Linked DNA regions of Pigmentibacter sp. JX0631. The protein of the gene in region 1 interacts with the protein of each later gene in a pairwise test. Links are inferred from orthologs where the notes say so. Each region holds a gene or a part of one and is shown in the gene's direction. Other genes may lie near its edges. The genes, in order: QEJ31_RS01415 and ruvA.

Evidence for each region.
Region 2: the proteins of QEJ31_RS01415 (region 1) and ruvA interact in binary tests that used the Escherichia coli proteins (3 or more experiments, as listed by UniProt). The link is inferred for Pigmentibacter sp. JX0631 from one-to-one orthologs.

What each region holds. Positions count from the first base shown.
Region 1 is NZ_CP123622.1:324,783-334,850, reverse strand. The notes cover bases 1-2,986. They hold QEJ31_RS01415 (crossover junction endodeoxyribonuclease RuvC), read left to right. Parts: upstream 1-1,195; coding sequence 1,196-1,777; downstream 1,778-2,986. Other genes in these bases: QEJ31_RS01405 (M1 family aminopeptidase), read right to left, coding at 2,887-2,986; QEJ31_RS01410 (hypothetical protein), read left to right, coding at 1,732-2,943; QEJ31_RS01420 (hypothetical protein), read left to right, coding at 998-1,183; rodA (rod shape-determining protein RodA), read left to right, coding at 1-987. Outside these bases: more of QEJ31_RS01405, read right to left, coding at 2,987-5,652; QEJ31_RS01400 (hypothetical protein), read right to left, coding at 5,742-6,494; QEJ31_RS01395 (hypothetical protein), read right to left, coding at 6,573-6,761; hpt (hypoxanthine phosphoribosyltransferase), read right to left, coding at 6,944-7,489; QEJ31_RS01385 (purine-nucleoside phosphorylase), read right to left, coding at 7,513-8,373; QEJ31_RS01380 (YoaK family protein), read right to left, coding at 8,393-9,208; pepF (oligoendopeptidase F), read right to left, coding at 9,224-10,068.
Region 2 is NZ_CP123622.1:3,571,273-3,581,188, forward strand. What follows is about bases 4,392-7,225. They hold ruvA (Holliday junction branch migration protein RuvA), read left to right. Parts: upstream 4,392-5,370; coding sequence 5,371-6,081; downstream 6,082-7,225. Other genes in these bases: QEJ31_RS15375 (LysM peptidoglycan-binding domain-containing protein), read left to right, coding at 4,392-4,437; QEJ31_RS15380 (MIP/aquaporin family protein), read right to left, coding at 4,432-5,163; ruvB (Holliday junction branch migration DNA helicase RuvB), read left to right, coding at 6,090-7,118; QEJ31_RS15395 (transporter substrate-binding domain-containing protein), read right to left, coding at 7,120-7,225. In the rest of the region: QEJ31_RS15370 (fibronectin type III domain-containing protein), read right to left, coding at 1-1,163; more of QEJ31_RS15375, read left to right, coding at 1,369-4,391; more of QEJ31_RS15395, read right to left, coding at 7,226-7,884; QEJ31_RS15400 (hypothetical protein), read right to left, coding at 7,871-8,470; lepA (translation elongation factor 4), read left to right, coding at 8,571-9,916. UniProt on the Escherichia coli protein: The RuvA-RuvB-RuvC complex processes Holliday junction (HJ) DNA during genetic recombination and DNA repair.

The sequences.
Region 1 (10,068 bases):
TTTTATGATCAAATTATTTTTATTTTAATTGGTACTTTTGCGGCAATATTCTGGGGAGTTCTATTAGATATTAAAAATTTGGAACGTTTAAGTTTATTTGGATATATTTTAGTTTGCTTAATGCTTTTGGCTGTTGATATATTTGGACGTAGCGCAAAAGGAGCGGAGCGTTGGTTGGTTTTGGGACCAGTAAGAATTCAGCCGAGCGAATTTGTGAAGTTTGTTATTATATTAATTGTTGCAAGAAGCTTTAATTTAATGAAAGGTTTTTCTGATTTTTCTTTATTAAGTTTATGGAGACAAATTTTATTTATTGGTGTTCCTTTTCTGTTAATATTAGCACAACCTGATTTGGGAACGGCCAGTTTAGTATTGCTTATTTCAGGGCTACAAATTGCGACAATAAAAGTAAGAGGAAAAAGTATTTTAACCGTTCTATTCATAACTGTAACCTTATCTATATTGGCTTGGAACTTTATTCTTTATGACTATCAAAAACAGAGAGTGTTAACATTCATAAACCCAATGCTGGATCCTCGAGGTTCAGGGTATCACTCAATCCAAAGTATGATTGCCGTTGGGAGTGGAGGACTTTGGGGACAAGGTTTTGGACAAGGAACGCAAGCTAAATTAAATTTCTTACCAGAACGACATACCGATTTTGCGTTTTCTGTTTGGGCTGAAGAGCATGGTTTTATTGGTTGCCTGATTTTAATTTTTTTGTTTTCTATTTTAATTATTCAAATATTTCAAATAGCTGATAGAGCCAGAGATTCCTTTTCGGTATTGGCTACGGTTGGGGTTGGTGCATTTTTTCTTTTTCATTTTGTTATCAATATCAGCATGGTTTTAGGTGTCTTTCCGGTCGTTGGTGTTCCGCTGTCTTTTATTAGTTATGGCGGGACGCATATGGTTACTGCTTTGAGTTGCATTGGAATAGTAGTTGCCGTAGAAAGAAAAAGGTATTTATCAACAACATCTTTTTAAGAGGTTATTTGTGGTAGAAGAAGTGGTACAAGAAAAAAACTCAAAAATAAAAATATTATTTATTAGTGGATTTATTTTTACACTTATTTGTACATCTTTATATTTATTTTTAACTGCACTAGAAGATGAGCATAAAGTAGATCAGCCTCAACTTAATATTCATCAAAATCAAATAAGAACAGAAAAATTTCACTAGGTTAATATAGTAATGCGAATTTTAGGGATTGATCCAGGTACAAGAATGGCTGGATATGGTGTTATAGAAATACAAAATTCGGGAAAAATTTTGGCTGTTGCAGCTGGAGCCTGGGATTTAAATCCATCTCAAGAATTAGCTTCTAGATTAGCAACTTTAGCTATCGAATTTCGGCGTGTTGTTGCAGCGTACTCTCCAACACATTTATGTATTGAACTATCATTTTTGGCTGAAAACCCTAGATCGGCTTTATATTTAGGACATGCTAGAGGTGTGGTGCTGTCTGAAGCTCATCAATGTGGCTTGAAGATAAGTGAAATTAGCGCCACAGCAGCAAAAAAAATAATATCAGGCAATGGACGTTGTGATAAAAATGAAATTGCAAAAATTATGAGTTCATTATTGGGTTTTCAAATGCAATCTCTCCCACTTGATGCAACCGATGCGTTATCTATAGCCTGTGCAGATGCAATGCGACTAAAACAACAGTCTTTCCATCCAATGCATAAAAATGTTGCTAATGAAAAAAATAATAATATTTTAGAAGAATGGAAAAAATCGAAAAGACAAAGAAGAAAGTTACAGTTTTTTTAATGTTAAAAATTATATATTATTTCATTTTTATTTTTTTATTTTCTAATCTTTATGCAAATGATTTTAAGCAAGAATTAGATTCGGAAATAATATCATTCCCAACTAGATATAGATTATTTAAGTTAACGGTATATTCTCCTTTTACTGATCTTTCTTTTTCTATTGGTGACCGCGAATATAAAAAAAGTATTGAAAATATTTCAATTGGTCTTGTAAATAATGAAGCTGAAAATATTATTGGCCTTGGAATTAGCTTAGGACTTCTAAATGTTAAAAATAATTTTTATGGTTTTGGAATTTCATTAATTCAATTTACTGATGAAGTATTTAGCGGTTTCCAGTTAGGCTTATATTCGCAAACTAAAGAGCTAAATGGTTTCCAATTATCTCTTATTGCAAACTCAAATATCGTAAATGGATTGCAATTTAGCGGATTTAATTATGCCGAAGAAATAAATGGAGCTCAACTTTCATTTTCAACAAATTATGCAAGAAATTTAAAAGGAATACAATTTGGAATATATAATGATGCTGATGAGGTTTGTGGAGTTCAAATAGGAATAGTAAATAATGCTAAAAAAGTTTATGGATCGCAAATAGGATTTATAAATATAGCCGGAGAATCAAAAGGGTTATCGTTGGGAACAATTTTTTCAATGGATAAAACAAATGGCTTTTCAAAATTATATTTTGCTTCAGAAAATTATTTTCCCTTAAGCTATGGAGTAAAAATAGGTAGCAATTTGTTCTATAGTATTATTGAAGCTTCTCCTAAAAATTATGTTGTTAATAAAAAACTAGTGGGACTTTTTTTATTAAATAATAATTTTCTTACATTTCCCTTTGATTTAAATATTTCTTTTGGTATAGGAAGCCAGTTAAGTATAGATAAAGTATTTTTAGCATTAGAATTAAAATGGTTGAATATAGCGGAACAAGATGAAAGGGAATCAATTGGAGAGCATTTTTCTCTTCATTATTCTTTATTAACTGGATATAGAATATCAAAAGATGTAGAATCATTTTTGAAATTTTCTGTTTATAATATGGATATACCCGGAAAATTTCAATTACTTAATACAACAAATTACCTTCCAAACGAACAATATTTATTTACTCTTGGCTTTGGATTTCAAATGTTTCTTTTTGGGAGCGATCGGTTTTAATTTTTCTAGCACAAGTTTTATTTCTGTTAATTCATGTTGAATTTTTTGATACTTTTCTTTTAATTCATTTATTTCCAAGACTTTTTCAAAGTAGCTTTTTGTATCTAAGTTTTTGAGAAATTTTTGATAAGATCTCCTTGATCTTGGAATTAGCATTGATAAAATGCCATAATTTTTTCTTTGGTAAAATTTTCTAAATTGTGCATCATAATATGGATCTAACGAATTTGCCCAGATATCTGGTAAAGCTGAGGCAATCCGAATAGGAAATAAAGCTTCTGCAAAATAAATTAATGAAGGTCTTAGTTCTGATCTAATATTTGGATATTTGCTTGAAAGTTTGCTTAAAACTGTTAAAGCTCCAATATTTATTCGCCAATGTTGGGATATTTTTTCACAGAAAGGTTGTATTAATTTTAAGTGCTCAGGTTCACAAAATTCTGCAATTAAATTTAATGCAGCTTGTTCTAAAATTCCGTTAAAAGATGGTTTACTTAAAAAAGAAAATGCAAAATTTATTATTTTTTTTCTATTATCATCAGATCGTAAGAGTGAAGATTTTTGTGAAATTTGTTGGATAGAACGAATTGCGGTTTCTCTACAATTTAAAGTTTCTTTCTCATTTTCTGCAATAATTACTAATTTATCGAGCAGATTTATTTGTTTTATTTGTGATGAGTTAGCTTGTGCTGATATTAGTGCAGCTTTGGATAAAGGATGAGTGTCATTTAAAATTGTTAATAAATTTGCTCCATGAATTCGTCCTTCCTCACTAAGAATTTTATATGAAGAACTTCTTACTCTGAAGCTTTCTTCAGATTTTAGCCATTTTTCGATATGACTAAAATTTTCTTTATTATTATAATAAAGGCAGATATTTTTAGTAGCTAAAAATTTAAAATAAGAATATTTTGAATTTTGTTGTTTAAATATTTCTGAAATAAAAGATTCAGGAATTTTTTGGTTAACTTCTCCAATAATAGTTCCGTTCGGATCAAATATACAAAAAGACAATTTTTCTTTCAAAGGTATTGATATTTTTTTGTTTTTATCATCAATAATTATTTTAATTATTTCTTCTTTTTCACTGGAGTATTTTAAGTATATATTAGTTTCTAAATAAAATTCAGGAAATTCTTTAGAAATATTTTGTTTTTGAGAAATATTGATATTTATTATCGAAGTATCATACTTAGAAAACTCGCAAGAAACATCAAGATCAGGATGCCCTGCTCTAAATATAAAGTTATCGAAATGAATTGTTGGATCAATACCTGTTACAGTTTGTATAGCATTTATAAGATCTTTCGTTTCAACAGCTTTAAAAGCATTGTGAGTAAGGTAATAGTGAATTGAATTTTTGAATTCATTTTCTCCTAAAATATCTCTTAAGTAATTTAAAAATAAGGCTCCTTTTTCATATAAGTGAGCATCAAATATTTCAGAAACAAATTCGTATTGATTACATACAATAGGTCTGATATATGATTTAGCTTCTCCTAAATATCCAGCTAAGTAATTATCGTGCGCATAAAAAATTCCGCTAACTTTACCATTAGTATATTCATCCCACAACATTTCACTTTGAGTCGCGAAACCCTCATTAAGCCAACCTTCACTCCAAGTTTTGCAAGTAAGTAAGTCACCAAACCATTGATGAGCCATTTCATGCATGACTAAATAAGTTCTTCTTTCATTACCATTTGCAAATAATTTTGGCCCTAAAACCTCATCTGTATTTATCGTTATACTTGTATTTTCCATTCCACCATAAAGAAAATCAGCCACAAAAGCTTGACCATATTTATCCCATGCAAACTCATAGTTCCAATAATTAGAATAAAATTCTAACATTTCTTTTGTCTCTGATAGAATTTCTGTTTTCATATTTTCGTATTTAAAAGGTAACAAAAGGCTAATTTCTTTATTTCGCCATTCATCTTTGCTAAAAGCCATATTTCCAGCTACAAATGCTACTAAATAAGGGGAATGTTGAGTAGACATTTCCCAAATTTGAACTTTATATTTTTCATGTATTTTTTCAGAAATTTTTAAGCCATTTGCTAATGCGTTCCATTGACTTGGAAATGAAAACTGTAATGTTGTTGTTATTTTTAATCGAGGATCATCTTGGCATGGAAACCAGTAGGGTGAATCTGAATCTTGACCTTGAGTCCAAACACAATCATAATTAGCATGGCTTTTTTTATTTGCATGGACAAAATAAAAGCCAGCATTTGGATCTTGAATTTTATAATTAATTTTTAAAATAAAATAAGTATCTTTTTTTATATTTTTAGGAATTTCAAGATTGATTTTGCTACTATCAGCTGAATAATCACATTTTTGATATTTAAGTGTTTCAATCTTTCTAAAATCTGGGATTTTTTTATTTTCTAAATTGAATAAATCTTCAAAAATAATATTACAAAATGATACAGAATTAATTTGCATTTCATATGCATCTATATTAAATTTTGTTAAATTTTCAGCTTTAGTTTCAAAAACAAGGTAACAGTCACCAAATAAACTATTATTTTCAAAGTCAATTACAACATTAAGGTACATATGTTTTTGTTCAGCTAAACGAGAAACATTATATATCCGTTTTATTTTAGATTTTGCAGGAAAATTTTGAAAACCTATTGTATTTTCTTCTATTACTTTATTAAACTCAAACACCTTTTGTAAATGAGAACCTATAATCATTGACGACCCTCCTATGTTCTATAGGAGTAATTTTTTTAATTTTACTTGTAAATAATAAGATTGTGATATTTTAGAATTACAATTTTTTTTTAAGGAATAATCCAATCTACCCATCTATTATTTTCTGCTTGATCTTGAAGGTCTTTTAAAATTTTTGAATAATTTAAACATCTATAAATTTCTAAATTTTTATTTATGCTTTCAATATCCCAGTTTTTTTTGAATTTTGGGAGCAAAGTATCATGATCTGTATATTTCAATGGCTTTTTAAATATTGCGGATTCATTTTTTTGTCCTCTTATCAGTAAGACTTTTTTCTTATCTGGAGATTGAATATGTTGCTTTCTATATATGATATGCTCACTGCAAGATGTGTGAAAATTTACAAGTTTGTTTTCATCAATTGGTCCGCTAGCTTCATCAAGGTCATTAACTAAAAAGTAACCAAATATAAAATTATTTGGATCCCCATTAAGTACAAAATTGTCTTTTTTAGAATCATATTTTTGTAAAGTTATTGAAAAAAGTAAAAGATCATCCTTTTTTAATTTACTGAGAATACTAATATATTGTGTTCTTGTTTCTCCATATGTGAAAGTGTAGAACTCAGGATCAACATGCCCAGTCCCTTCGTCAACAAAAGAACTCATGTGCATTCCACGTAAATTGAGATTTTGACAATTCATTTTAGAATAATGTTTATGATTGTGATGTTTACTTGTATTAAAAGAAGTTTCTAAAGGTGATGGTATGTATTCGTAAGTATTATCCTTAAATATTGGAGAAAGACCTTTATTTTCTTTTAAATTAGCACCAACATGAATGATAAAAGCATTATTCATAGAAACACCTTAAAATTGAAAAAGCCTACAAATATTATGTAGGCTTTTAAATTATTTTTAAAGAGCGAAGTAACAAAATTATTTTGCTTCTTCTTTCTTTCCTTTTTTAGCTTTTTTGCCTTTTTTAGCTTTCTTTTCTTTTTTACCGGCAGCTGGAGCTGCTTCAGCTGGAGCTGCTGCAGGAGTACCTGCTGGAGCTTGTGCAAGAGCTGGAGTAACTAAAGAAACAAGTAAAGCAGAGGATAATATTGCTGGAATCATTCTCATAAAAAAGCTCCCAAATGTCCGGGCTAGAGCCAACGGAATAGTCTAAGAAATTGAGTATCCTACTAGAAACGTACTTTAAGAAGAAAAGTTTATTTTTTTGTAGGCTCTCAATATATTAAAACTAAAGAAGAGATTTTTTTATTCCATTGCAGAAACTTTTTTATTTTTCGTCAATTTATTGACTAGGCTTTGGTTAAATTTGCAATATATGGGAGGTTGCGAAATTTGCCATTTAAATCGAGTCCGTAGCCTATGACAAAATTCTTTTGAATTGTAAATCCAATATAATCAGCTTGAATGGGGAATTCATGCGCATCAGGTTTATCTAGTAATGAACAAACTTTGATAGATAATGCATTCGTATGTTTAAGTTCGTTTAAAAGAAAATTAATAGAACGACCTGTATCAACAATATCTTCTATTACAAGAATATGTTTATTTGCTAAGGAAGTAGGTAACGGTGTTACCAATTTAACATTACCTGTGCTGCTTGTGCCTTCGTAACTTTTTATTCTTATGGTTTCAATTTCAGTTGGCATTTCTAAATTTCTTACTAAATCTGCGCCAAATAAAATTGCTCCGTGCAATACTATCAAAACTACTAAAGTTTCTTTGTTACCATAGTCTTTATTTATTTGTTCAGCTATTTTTTTGGTACGTTCTTTAATATCTAATTCACTAAATAAAACACCAACATTCATTAAAGTACCATCAACTTGAATTTGCATTTACAAAAACTCCAAAAAAAAAACTAAACTTCTAAAGAAACAGCAGCTTTTAAAACAATATTTGCCATATCAGAAGCAAATCGTTTACCCATATCCATTACTTCTGTATGTGATAATTGAGCTTGTTTAAGTCCTGCGCCATAATTAGTTAAACAGCTCAAAGCTGCAACTTTAGCACCTAACTGTCGAGCCGCAATGGTTTCTAAAACAGTACTCATACCAACGGCGCTTGCGCCTAGGGTTTTAAACATTCTGATTTCAGCAGGAGTTTCATAATGTGCTCCGAGGACACCATAATAGACTCCATCATAAATGGTATGATTGCTTAAATGCGCTATTTCTTTTATTTGGGATTGCCATTTTTTATCATAACCTTCACTCATATCAACAAATTGTGCACCAAACCCCAAACCATAATCACCATTTAAAGGGCTTAATCCCGTTGCATTAATATGATCTGTTAAGATCATCATTTTTCCCAATTCCCACTCTGTATTCAGACAACCTGCAGCATTTGTCAATATAATTCCTTTTACACCCCAAGTTATTAGGCTTCTTAAATTATGCACAACTTCTCCCGGATCATTTCCTTCATAGGCATGATTTCTGCCTCTTAAAAAAGCAATTTCGCGGGTTTTTTCTTTTCCAGAAGTTAAGTACGCTGTAACAGAGCCTATACGCAAGTCTCCAGAATGACCTTGAACAGTTGAAGTTTTAAAACCAGGAATTTCTTCAAAACGTACAGATTTCATTTCTTGAATTTTGGGAATTGCGTCAGACAGTCCTGAACCTAATACAATGGCTATTTCTGGCGCGCTTCCATGCCATTTTTTTAAATACTCAACACTTTGTTGAACGTTATCTTTATATTTTGTTATTCGCATGGATTATCCTTTTATTTTATTAAAGTTTCTTGCTTCCTATAAAAAACTCAATAATAGCTATCATAATTAGAATAAAGATTGGAACAATTAAAATAAAAAAATGGAAATGGATAAATCCAAATGTTCCTATAATAGCTCCCACCCCAAAAAAGAGTAGGGTGAATAAATTTACAATTAAAATATCGATTTGTTGTCTTGAATAAACTAATTTGAGAGGGATCAAGAATGAGGCTGATAATTTTCTATATTTTATGATGTATAAAGGAGCTATGATCAGTGGTCTAAAACTTAAATAGAAGATAGTACCTAGAGAACTTCCAATATCTGTAGCAGTTCCCGTCATATGTGTTGTTCGAATATGGGCCCCTTGTTTTTTTCTTAAAGTTGCATTTTGGATACCCATAGCAAAACTTAACACGAGAAAAAAGTTAGCATGACCGTAAGAATCATAGGTTAATTGTAAATCTGAATAGTAAAAAGCTTCAAACATGACGTAAAATAATAAAATTGCTTCAAGTATTACTGGTAATATTAAAGTTATTCCTTGTTCTTCAACAGTTTTACCTCGCATGAGGATGGCTGTTGAAGCAGACCCCAAAATAAAAAATAAAACTGCAGTAGAAGAGGTTATCGCCAAAATATAATAGTGTTTAGAATATTCAACAGCTGCATAGGTGGCATGTCCTGAGACATGGGATACAAATAATCCAAAGCCCAAAAAACCAACGGAATTTACTAGGCCTGCAACAAATGAAAGCAAAGAACCTAAACCTAATTTCCGAGATACTTTGAGAATTAAACTTTCTTGATTGTCTTTTGAATGACTTGTTTCCATGTTTAATTATAGTTGTTACAATTCATTTTCCGCAATAGCTAAATTTTTTTGATAATTTAAAAAGGCATTTTCAACAGGTTTTGGAGTTAGGAAATCTATTCCTGCGTCAAGCAAAATTTCCAAAGGAGGTTTTGAACCTCCAGCTTTTAGCAAAGTAAAGATTTGCTTTCTTGTAGTTTCAGGATCTGTCTGTAATGCTTCAGATAGTGCAAGCGAAGCACAGTAACTAGTTGCATATTTATAAACATAGAAAGCTGAATAAAAATGTGGAATTCGCATCCACTCATGTTTTATAAAGTCTGGAAGAGCACTGTGTTCTTCTCCATACCACTCTTTATTCATATTAAAATAAATTTCTTCTAGTTTTTCAGGAGTAAATGCTTCATTTTCATCAACAATTTTTGCCGCTTCACGTTCAAAATTGGCAAATAAAACTTGGCGTAAAACTGTTCCTTCAAAATTTTCTACATTTTCGGATAAAACATATTTAGCAAGATCAGTGCCTTTTCTTTCTTTTAATATATATTGACTAAGTAGTGCTTCATTTAATGTACTAGCGACTTCAGCAACAAAAATTGCATAATGGGCATTATGGTATGGCTGATTTTTGTTACTGTAATAGGAATGCATAGAATGGCCTAATTCATGGGCTAATGTATATACATCGCCTAACGTTCCAGTCCAGGTCTGTAACATATATGGGCGAGAATCGTAAGTTCCCCAAGAAAAGGCACCAGATCTTTTTCCTTCATTTTCAGCTCTGTCAATCCATCTTTCCTTTGTTAAACCTCTTGTAGCAATTTCAACATATTCATTTCCTAATGGTTGAATTGCTTTTAAAACAAGATCTCTACCTTCTT
Region 2 (9,916 bases), 3.2 Mb from region 1 along the record:
GTTGCACTAGCAACATAAAAATATTGAGTACCTGCAGATACCGAACTATCCGTGCAATTTACAACACTAATATTTATACAGCCAACTACATTCGAGTAAGGACCTCCTGATGCAGAAGATCTTTTTAATGTATAAGAAATAGGAACATTTCCAGGACTTTGGAGCCATTGAAGAACTGCTGAACTTGTCGTTACAAGTGGACTATATAAATTGGTTGGAGGAGTTGTTGGAGTTACAACAGAAGCTTGAAGAGAATTAGGGGAACTTCCAGCCGAATTACTAGCAGATACAACATAATAATATTGCATTCCTGGTAAAACGGAATTATCGGCATAAGTTAAAGTAGCAGAGTTTAAATTACTTGCGATAAGATCATATGGCCCGCCAGAAACTATTGAACGACTGACTTGATAGACGATTGTCCCCAAACCAACAGCAGCGTTCCAACTTACATTTGTTAAATTAGAACTAGCAGCAACCGCTGTTACTGCTGTTGGAGCAAATGGAGGCGCAAGTGGAGTTGCTGTACTGATGTTACTTATGACACTACCAGCATTATTGGTAGCAGTAACTTGAAATTGATAGGTTGTTCCATTGTTTAAATTAGGAATAATTGTATAAGTAGATTGCAAATTGGTTATGGTATCCGTAAATGGACCTGGGAATATGCCATAATTAACTGAATAAGTTTTAGCAATATCAACCGCATTCCAAATTAAATAAACGGTTTTGTCGCCAGATATCGCATTCACAGATTGAAATGGACCAACAGTAGCTGCAATTTCTGTTTTAGAATCCGTATTCCCATAGGCATTTTGCGCAGTTACTTTAAAATAATATTGTATACCGTTTTGCAATGAAGGAATGTTGCAAACAATCTGTGCGTTACATGAAGTTACTGAATTTGTATAATTTTTTGATGAAGTTCCGTACCAAACAGTGTAACTTTTAGCTTTTTGTGCTTGCCCCCAAAGTAACGAAACCTGACTATCACTTGCTAAAACATCTGTGATTTCAAAAATTTTAGGAGTAGATAAAAATGGGCTATTACCGTCGTCAACATGAGAATTTGATCCTCCTAATGGATTAAAATTGCAGCCATATGACGCGAATAAAAAAAACAAGAAAATTAAAATTTTTTTAGTAAATAACGCCCGTAACAACTCCATATCCTAATTTAAAAATTTACTTTATTATATCTAAAAAATGAATGTTTTTCTATTAACTTTTTCTTCATTATCTTAAATATTTACTATGCAAATTTTTCACTGCCAGAAAAAATATCCTTAAAATCATCTCTGTTACAAAGAATTATAACAAACCGAAACGTTTATATAAAGTTAGAAAAGTTTTAACAGGTAAAAGGGTTTGAGAATAAAAATTTTAAAAGAAAATTTAATTAAAAAAATTTTAATGCTGTTTGTAATTTTATTTTGTCAAATGAGTGAAAATACTTTTCCTAGAGAATTAAAAAATATCCAATACAAAGTGCAAAAAAAAGATACTCTCCTAGGAATTCTAAAAAAATATTCATTAAAACCAATTTATGGGAAAAACGGTTCCTTAGTTGAAATATTAAAACTAAATCCCCATAAAATTAATACAAAAGGAAATCTTATTTATCCGGGAGAAATATTAACGCTGCCATTAAAAAAAGAAATTGAAAATAATTCTTTAAATAATAACAATAATAATAGTAATTCAACTATAAATTCAGAAGCAAAAAAAATTCCTGAATATTATAAATACAACGGAAACTTAAAGAACATTGAAAAATTACCAAGTTCTCATGTTTATATTATTTATAAGGTAAGAAAAAATGATATGATCAGTGTTTTACTCCAGAAATATAAATCCTTTCCCATTTATGGCAAAAAAGGAACTCTTAGTGAAACCTTGGATTTAAATCCCAAAAAGAAACCAACAAAAGGAGACCTTATTTTTCCAAATGAATTAATCACTCTTCCTATTTCAATCGAAGTATTAAATCAGTTAAGCGAGAATGAAAAAAAATCTTTAAAAGTAATATATTTCAATGAAAAACAAAAAAGCCATGAAGAAATTTCATATTCTGAGTTTTTGGAAACTAAAAAAGTAGAAATTCCACCCCTACCCCTACCAGAAACATTGAAAGAAGAAAAATTTATCAGCAAAAAAACACTACCAACAAAAATAAAATTATTTATTAAAACAAAGGATAAAAAAATATTTTTAAATTGGATTAGAAAAGAAAATGTAGTTTTACGTTATGAAATTAAAAAATCAATAAATAAAGATAATGATTTCATAACATTCGAAAATAATTTCTTTGGAAATAAAATAATAGATTACGAAGTTTACCTAGGTAAAATATATTATTATCAAGTCATTGGCTATGATAAACATGGGAAGAAATATGAATCAAATATTGAAAAAATTCAGCTACCTCCAAGCTATATTAAAAATATTACAATTAATATTGAAGATAATTCAGCGGTATTTACATGGGATAAATCTGAAAGTCAAACAGAACTAACTTATGATATTTATCGCTCAAATTTTGAACACAAAGGTTACATACTTTTAAAAAATAATTTAACTATTCCAAATTTTTCAGATAAAACTATAAAACCTGATTCTTTTTACTTTTATAAAATAAAAGCAATTGATAAAGAGAAAAATGCCACTGAATCATCACCAATAAAATTTTATTCATTTCCTGAAGAAGTAAAATTAACTACTTATCTAAAAAAGGATTATGTTTATCTTGAATGGAATAAGAATTTAAGAAATAATTTAAGTAGCTATGATTTATTCAGATCAAAAGAAAATGAAAATAATTACGAATTAATTCAGGCAAATATTAAAAATTATTTCACTAGAGATTACAGTATTCAAAAGAATCAAACATATTACTACAAATTAATCGCAAAAAATCCAAGTAGTGTAAAAAAAGAATCAAATAAAGTTGAAGTAAAAACTTCATTTGACGATCTGTTTTTGCAAATTACTGAGCAAGATAAAAGTATAAAAATTTATTGGAATAAATTTCATGGATTAAGCAATATATCCTATAATATATTAAAAAAAGACAATGTAAACTCAGAATTTAAATTAGTGAGAGAAAATTTTCGTAGTAATATATTTGAAGACTTCAATATTGAAAAAGGAAATGAATATTTTTATAAGGTAACTACAATATTTAACGATGATATTATAGAGTCAAATATTGTTAATATAAAATTAAAACCAAAAACAATAGAAAATATAAAACTTTCTATTGTCGATAAGAAGTCTGTCAAAATAGAGTGGGAAAATACCAAGTCAAATGTTTTTACAAAATATAATATTTTAAAATCATATGATTTAAATAAAAACTTTAATTTATTAAAAGAAAATGTTGAAGGCAACTTTTTTCTTGATACTAATATAAAGGAAGGGAATATTATTTACTATAAAATTACTTCGGAAAATAATTCAGGAAGCATTTCGGAATCAAGTATTTATAAAATAATAATACCTCCTCCAGCCCCAAAATGGAAAAAAGCTCAATTACAAAACAAGGAAATTTATTTAGAATGGGAACAATTAGATAGCAAATTACCTATTATATATGAAATATATCGATCAATAGGTAATACAGATAATATGTCATTCTTTACTGAAATTACAAATTCAGAAAATTATATCGATTCCCATATTTCCCCAGATACAGATTATTTCTATACCATAAAAGCTAAAATTGAGAAATTAAAATCTGATTTTTCGGATATTGTTTCTGTAACTAGTCATTTAAGTAAAAATATTCCATCAACAATACAATTTGGAATCGGTGTTAGTTACTTTAAACTCCAAGAATACAATAAAAATTCTGACTCATATGCAGCTTTAAATTCTGCCGCTAGCACAAATCAATATGTTTCACTTTACCAAAATTGGTCAGAGGACTTTAAATCATATTTTGGATTAGGCTTAATATATTTTGATCTCCTTGACTCACCGGTTTATACTATAAATCAAAGAGAAGCATTTCTTCCATATATCCAATTTGGTGTTTCTTGGAAATTATACTACTCATTATTAGTTGAGTATAAAAATATTTTTCAACGTGACATTTATTACCAATCTCAAGTAAACTCAGTTTCAAAAACAATGGAGGATAATTATATTTTGGTAGATAATCATTACTTAAATATTGGATATGATTTTTTAGAAAAAAACAATTTACATTTATATGGCAAAGTTGGATATATATTTTCAGTACCAAATTTTTACAATTATTCGCAATTTGGAAATGGTTACCTTGCGGAAATAGAACTCCAACAGCAATTAAAAAATTATGCATTGGGTTTAAAAATATTTTATTCTAACAAAACTACTAATACAGATAATGTCGTATCTACTACTACAGAAAATGGAGTTTTACTAAATCTTACTTTAGATTTAGGTTTATTATAAAAAAGTTTTCCATAAAAATGCGCCTATAATGCCACCTAAAACAGGACCAACAATTGGAACCCATGAATATTTCCAATCAGATTTTCCTTTCCCAGCTATTGGCAATAAAAAATGTGCAATTCTTGGACCTAAATCCCTAGCAGGATTTATTGCATAACCAGTCGCTCCTCCCAATGATAATCCTATCGCCCACACTAATATTCCCACTAGATATGGACCAAATGCCGGAGAAATAGCACCATTATTTGTAGCTTTTCCAAAAATTGCGCCAATACCAAACACTAGAATTGTTGTACCAATAATTTCTGTCATTAGGTTTGATGGAGAATGGCGAATAGCTGGACCTGTAGAAAATACAGCTAATTTTAAAGAAGGATCTTTTGTTTCTTTCCAATGCGGAAGGTAAGTTAACCACACTAAAATTGCACCAACAAAACATCCAGCAAATTGAGAAATAAATATTGGAAAAATTTCTTTGAAAGAATATATTCCACCTAATAAGTATTTTGCTAAAGTAACTGCTGGGTTTAAATCGGCTTGAGCAGACCCTACAGATTTTGCAACAAAAACTCCACCCATCACTGCAAATCCCCACCCCGCTGAAATGGCAAACCAACCAGCATTTAATCCTTTTGATTTTGTAAGTAAAGTATTTGCAACAACACCTCCACCAAAGATTATTAAAAAAACACAACCAATAAATTCACCTAAAATGATCGCATTCATGAAAAACCTCTTAAAAAAATAATTTATTACAATACTTACAAAGAAGAACGAACACGATTTTTGAACTTTTGTCTAGTCTAATTTTAAATTTGACAATTTTGAGTTGCCCTTTTAAGCAGGAAGGGATTATGGTTAAATTTGAAATATGCAGAACTGCAGCTTTCATTAAAATTAAATGACTTATAAAATTATTAAAGGGTAAATACAATGATTGGATATCTTAAGGGAATAATCATTGAAAAAAATCCAGAATCTATTTTATTAAATGTAAATAGTGTTGGCTATGAAATTGAAGTACCTGCTACTACATTGTATCAGCTACCTGCAGTTTTTCTTGAAGCTCAATTGTATATTTATACGCATGTACGAGAAGATGCTATTAGGTTATTTGGCTTTGCTAATGCATTTGACAAAAAAGTTTTTCTAGATCTTATCAGTGTTACGGGAGTGGGGCCAAAAGCAGCATTAGGGCTTTTAGGTTCTGTTACTGGTTTAGAACTTTGCGAAATAATATCTGCTGGACAACATAGCAAGTTAACAACAATACCTGGGATAGGTTTGAAAACGGCTGAACGTTTAATTTTAGAGCTAAAAGATAAATTAAATAAAAAATTATCTCTTTATCTAGATGAAAATGAATTTCAAAAAAATAAAGATTTAGAAAGTAAAATTGACAATCAAAGCACAGATCAAAATACAAAAAATTTACAAAAGAAAACAAAACAAAAATTTATTCAAAGACAATTGCTTGAAGATCTGAAAAGCGCTTTAACTAATTTAGGATATAAAGACAAACAGTATTCTGATATTTTATCTAAAGTTGAAAAAAGAATGGAAATTGGCGAAAATATTACAATTGAAATTGCTTTGAAAGAAAGTTTAGCTAAATTATCAGAAAAAATGTTACAAAAACACTAAGGCTTAGAATGAATAAAAATATTCACACAAAATTTGAAAATCAAGTTATTCTTCCTGAACTTGCAGCTGATCCCATTGAGCCGCATTTAAATTTAAGGCCAAAATGTTTTGACGAATATCCCGGTCAAGAAAGAGTCTGCGAAAATTTAAAAGTCTATACTAAAGCTGCCCAACTACGCGGAAAAATGTTAGATCATTGTTTATTTCACGGTCCACCTGGGCTTGGAAAAACAACTTTGGCTGGTATTATTGCTGAAACAATGCAATATCAATTTAAAGTAACAGCTGGGCCCGTTATTGAAAGACCTGCAGATTTAATGGGAATTTTGGCAAGTCTAGAACCGAAAACTATTTTATTTATAGATGAAATACACAGATTGCCTGCAAATGTAGAAGAAATTTTATATTCTGCAATGGAAGATATGCGATTAGATATTTTAATTGGGCAAGGCCCCACTGCACGAACAGTAAAATTTGATCTCCCCCCATTTTGCATTATAGGAGCAACAACTCGTGCAGGTTCTATATCGGCTCCCTTAAGAGATCGTTTTGGGATTCAAGAGCATCTCGATTTTTATTCACCTGAAGCTTTAAGCAAAATTCTATTGCGCAGTGCAAAAATTATGAATTATTTAGTAACTCCACAAGCCGCTTTTGAATTAGCAAAAAGATGTAGAGGAACACCAAGAATTGCAAATCAATTATTAAAAAGAGTACTTGATTTTGCTATAGTCTCACAAAAAAATATTATTGATGATGAAATAATAAATAATTCATTAAAACGCTTGGGAGTTGATGAAGAAGGACTTTGTAATATGGACAGAGATTTTCTGCAAATAATGAATGAAAGGTATGCAGGAGGTCCTGTCGGACTAGATGCCATCGCTGCAGCATTAAATGAAGAAAAATCGACATTAGAAGATGTTTACGAACCCTATTTAGTTTATAGAGGTTTTGTTTTGCGCTCAGCACGAGGGAGAATTTTATCAGAATTAGGGAAATCTCATTTAGATAAAATAAAACAATCAAATATTTAATTTAACGATTCATTTTCTCATATTTTTCCAATAAGTCAGAATATTCTTGTGAACTTAAAAATTCTTGTAAATAGTGTTCAAATAAAATAGATTTTTCTTTATTTTTACTTGAAAATGCAATAAATCTCGGAATTTTTTTAATTGAAGTAGGAAGAAATTTAATTTTTTCATAGAAATTATTTTTTTTAATTATATATTTTAATACATTAAAATCACCAATAATAAAATCGACTTTGTTACTTAGTAAAGCTTCTAATTGGGCTTGGACATTTGGAAATTCTTTCTTTTTAAAATTATTCGCTGTATCAAATTCATGATGATATTTGTAACCTTTAATAACACCTGCCTTTAATCCAGAAAAATCATTTAAAGATGTCCAGTTTGATACATTTGAACTTTTACGAACTAAAATTACATCTAATCCATAGCGAATAGGACCTACTAAAAAAAATATTTTTTTTCTTTCCTCAGAACCAATAAATTGCCATGCTAAATCAACTTTATTTTCGAGAAGATTACTGTAAACATTTGACCATATAGTAGGTTTGATAATTAATTTTTTCCCAATTTTATTCATTACATGTTGAACGATTTCAGTATCTAATCCAATTGGAATACCGTTTTCTATGTAATTATAAGGTGGATAATTTTCTTCACAAGATCCAATCCACTCTTCAGCGTATAAATTTTCATATGCTAAAAAGAAAACCAATATTAATAAGATTTTCTTTAATTTTATCGAAAATTTAGCATCACTTGTTTTCATTGACTTCTCTTATTAAATTAATACAAATAACTTCACCTAAATTATACCATTTTCTAAAACTTTCATCCTCTGTTAATTTAATTTCTTCAGTTGGGATCCCTATGTATTTTTGTGAACTCACTACCCTAGCAATTGCTCTAAACTCATTACCAAGACAAGCAGGTAAGAGTGAATCCAAATCATCTGATTGAATTAATTCCACGAAAGGCAAATAAACCTTTGTTCTTCGCAAAGTAAGTTTACTCATCTCATTAAAATTATTTGTAAAAGATTGATGAATGTCAGGATTGTCTAAAACAATGATTTCTAATGGGAAAGATTGATAAAACCAAATAGATGAGACCGAGTCCATCACCGTATTATCAATATATTCAACATGTTGTGTAATTATTCGCCATTTTCGTTTATCAAAATATGATATTTGAATATCTTTTAACGGAATATAGACGTATTCAGTTGATGTCATTAATGGAGGTGACGGAAGTTCATCTTTGTCTTCTTCTGTGGATTGGCAAGAAACAAAAAAACAAGGTAGTATTAACCCAATAAGCTTTGCTATTATTGAATATTGCCACCGTAAGCGCATAAGAGTCCTTGCGAAAAGTAAACATTTGAGTATGTATGTTTCCTTGGGCTGTTTCATCGGCAGAAATTATATTTTTTTTTAATTACTAAGGCAGAAAAGAATGAGTAAAACAACAAACGCAGAACCAGAACTCATCAGAAATTTTTGTATCATTGCCCACATAGATCACGGTAAATCAACTTTAGCGGATCGTTTACTAGAAATGACAGGTGCCGTAGCCGACAGAGAAAAACAAGCTCAAATATTGGATAGCATGGATCTCGAACGGGAACGTGGGATTACAATAAAAGCTCAAACGGCTACAGTCGATTATACAGCTAAAGATGGAAAAACTTATACTTTAAATTTGATAGATACCCCTGGCCACGTTGATTTTACCTATGAAGTCAGTCGTAGTTTAACCGCTTGCGAAGGAGCATTGCTCGTTGTTGACGCTACACAAGGCGTTGAAGCTCAAACCGTTGCCAATGTTTACTTAGCTGCGGATAATAATGTGGACATTATTCCCGTTATAAATAAAGCAGATTTACCGAGCGCTGATTATGAGCGTGTTTGTTTTCAAATTGAAGAAGAACTCGCCATAGACACTTCTAACGCTATTAAATGTAGCGCAAAAACAGGAATGGGAGTTCCTGACATTTTAGAGGCTATTATTCATTATATTCCAGCACCTTCAGATAACAGAGAAAAAGATCTCAGAGCCCTTATTTTTGATAGTTGGTTTGATGCATATCAAGGAGTTATAGTTCTTGTTCGTATCTTTGATGGAACAGTCAAAATCGGCGATCAAATTAAAATGATGCATTCTGGGAAAGTTTTTGAAGTCCAAAAAGTCGGTATTATGTGCGTAAAAGCTTATCCACGAGATAGTTTAAGTGCCGGTGAAGTGGGTTATATTATTGCAAATGTCAAAGATGTAAAAGATTCTAGAGTTGGTGATACAATATGCATGGCTTCTTCTCAGGTAGAACCATTGCCGGGATTTAAAAAGGCAAAACAAATGGTTTTTGCTGGAATCTTCCCAGTAGAGACAAATCAATTTGAATCACTTAAAGACGCTTTAGCAAAATTAACTTTAAATGATAGTTCTCTAAGTTATGAACCCGAAACTTCAGTTGCGTTAGGATTTGGTTTTCGCTGTGGTTTTCTTGGACTTCTCCATATGGAGATCATTCAAGAACGCCTTGAACGTGAATATAATATGAACGTTATTTTTACCGCTCCTACTTGTGTTTACATTGTTGAAACGACGAAGGGCGAAGAACTGAGAGTAGACAATCCGGCAAATTTACCTTCGGCAACAACTATTGCTAAATTTTCTGAGCCCGTTGTGAAAGCAACTTTCCATATGCCGCAAGAACACTTGGGTGGGGTAATGGCCTTACTTGCAGAACGGCGGGGAGTTCAAACCAAAATGGAATACCTTTCTCAAAGTCGGGTCATGTT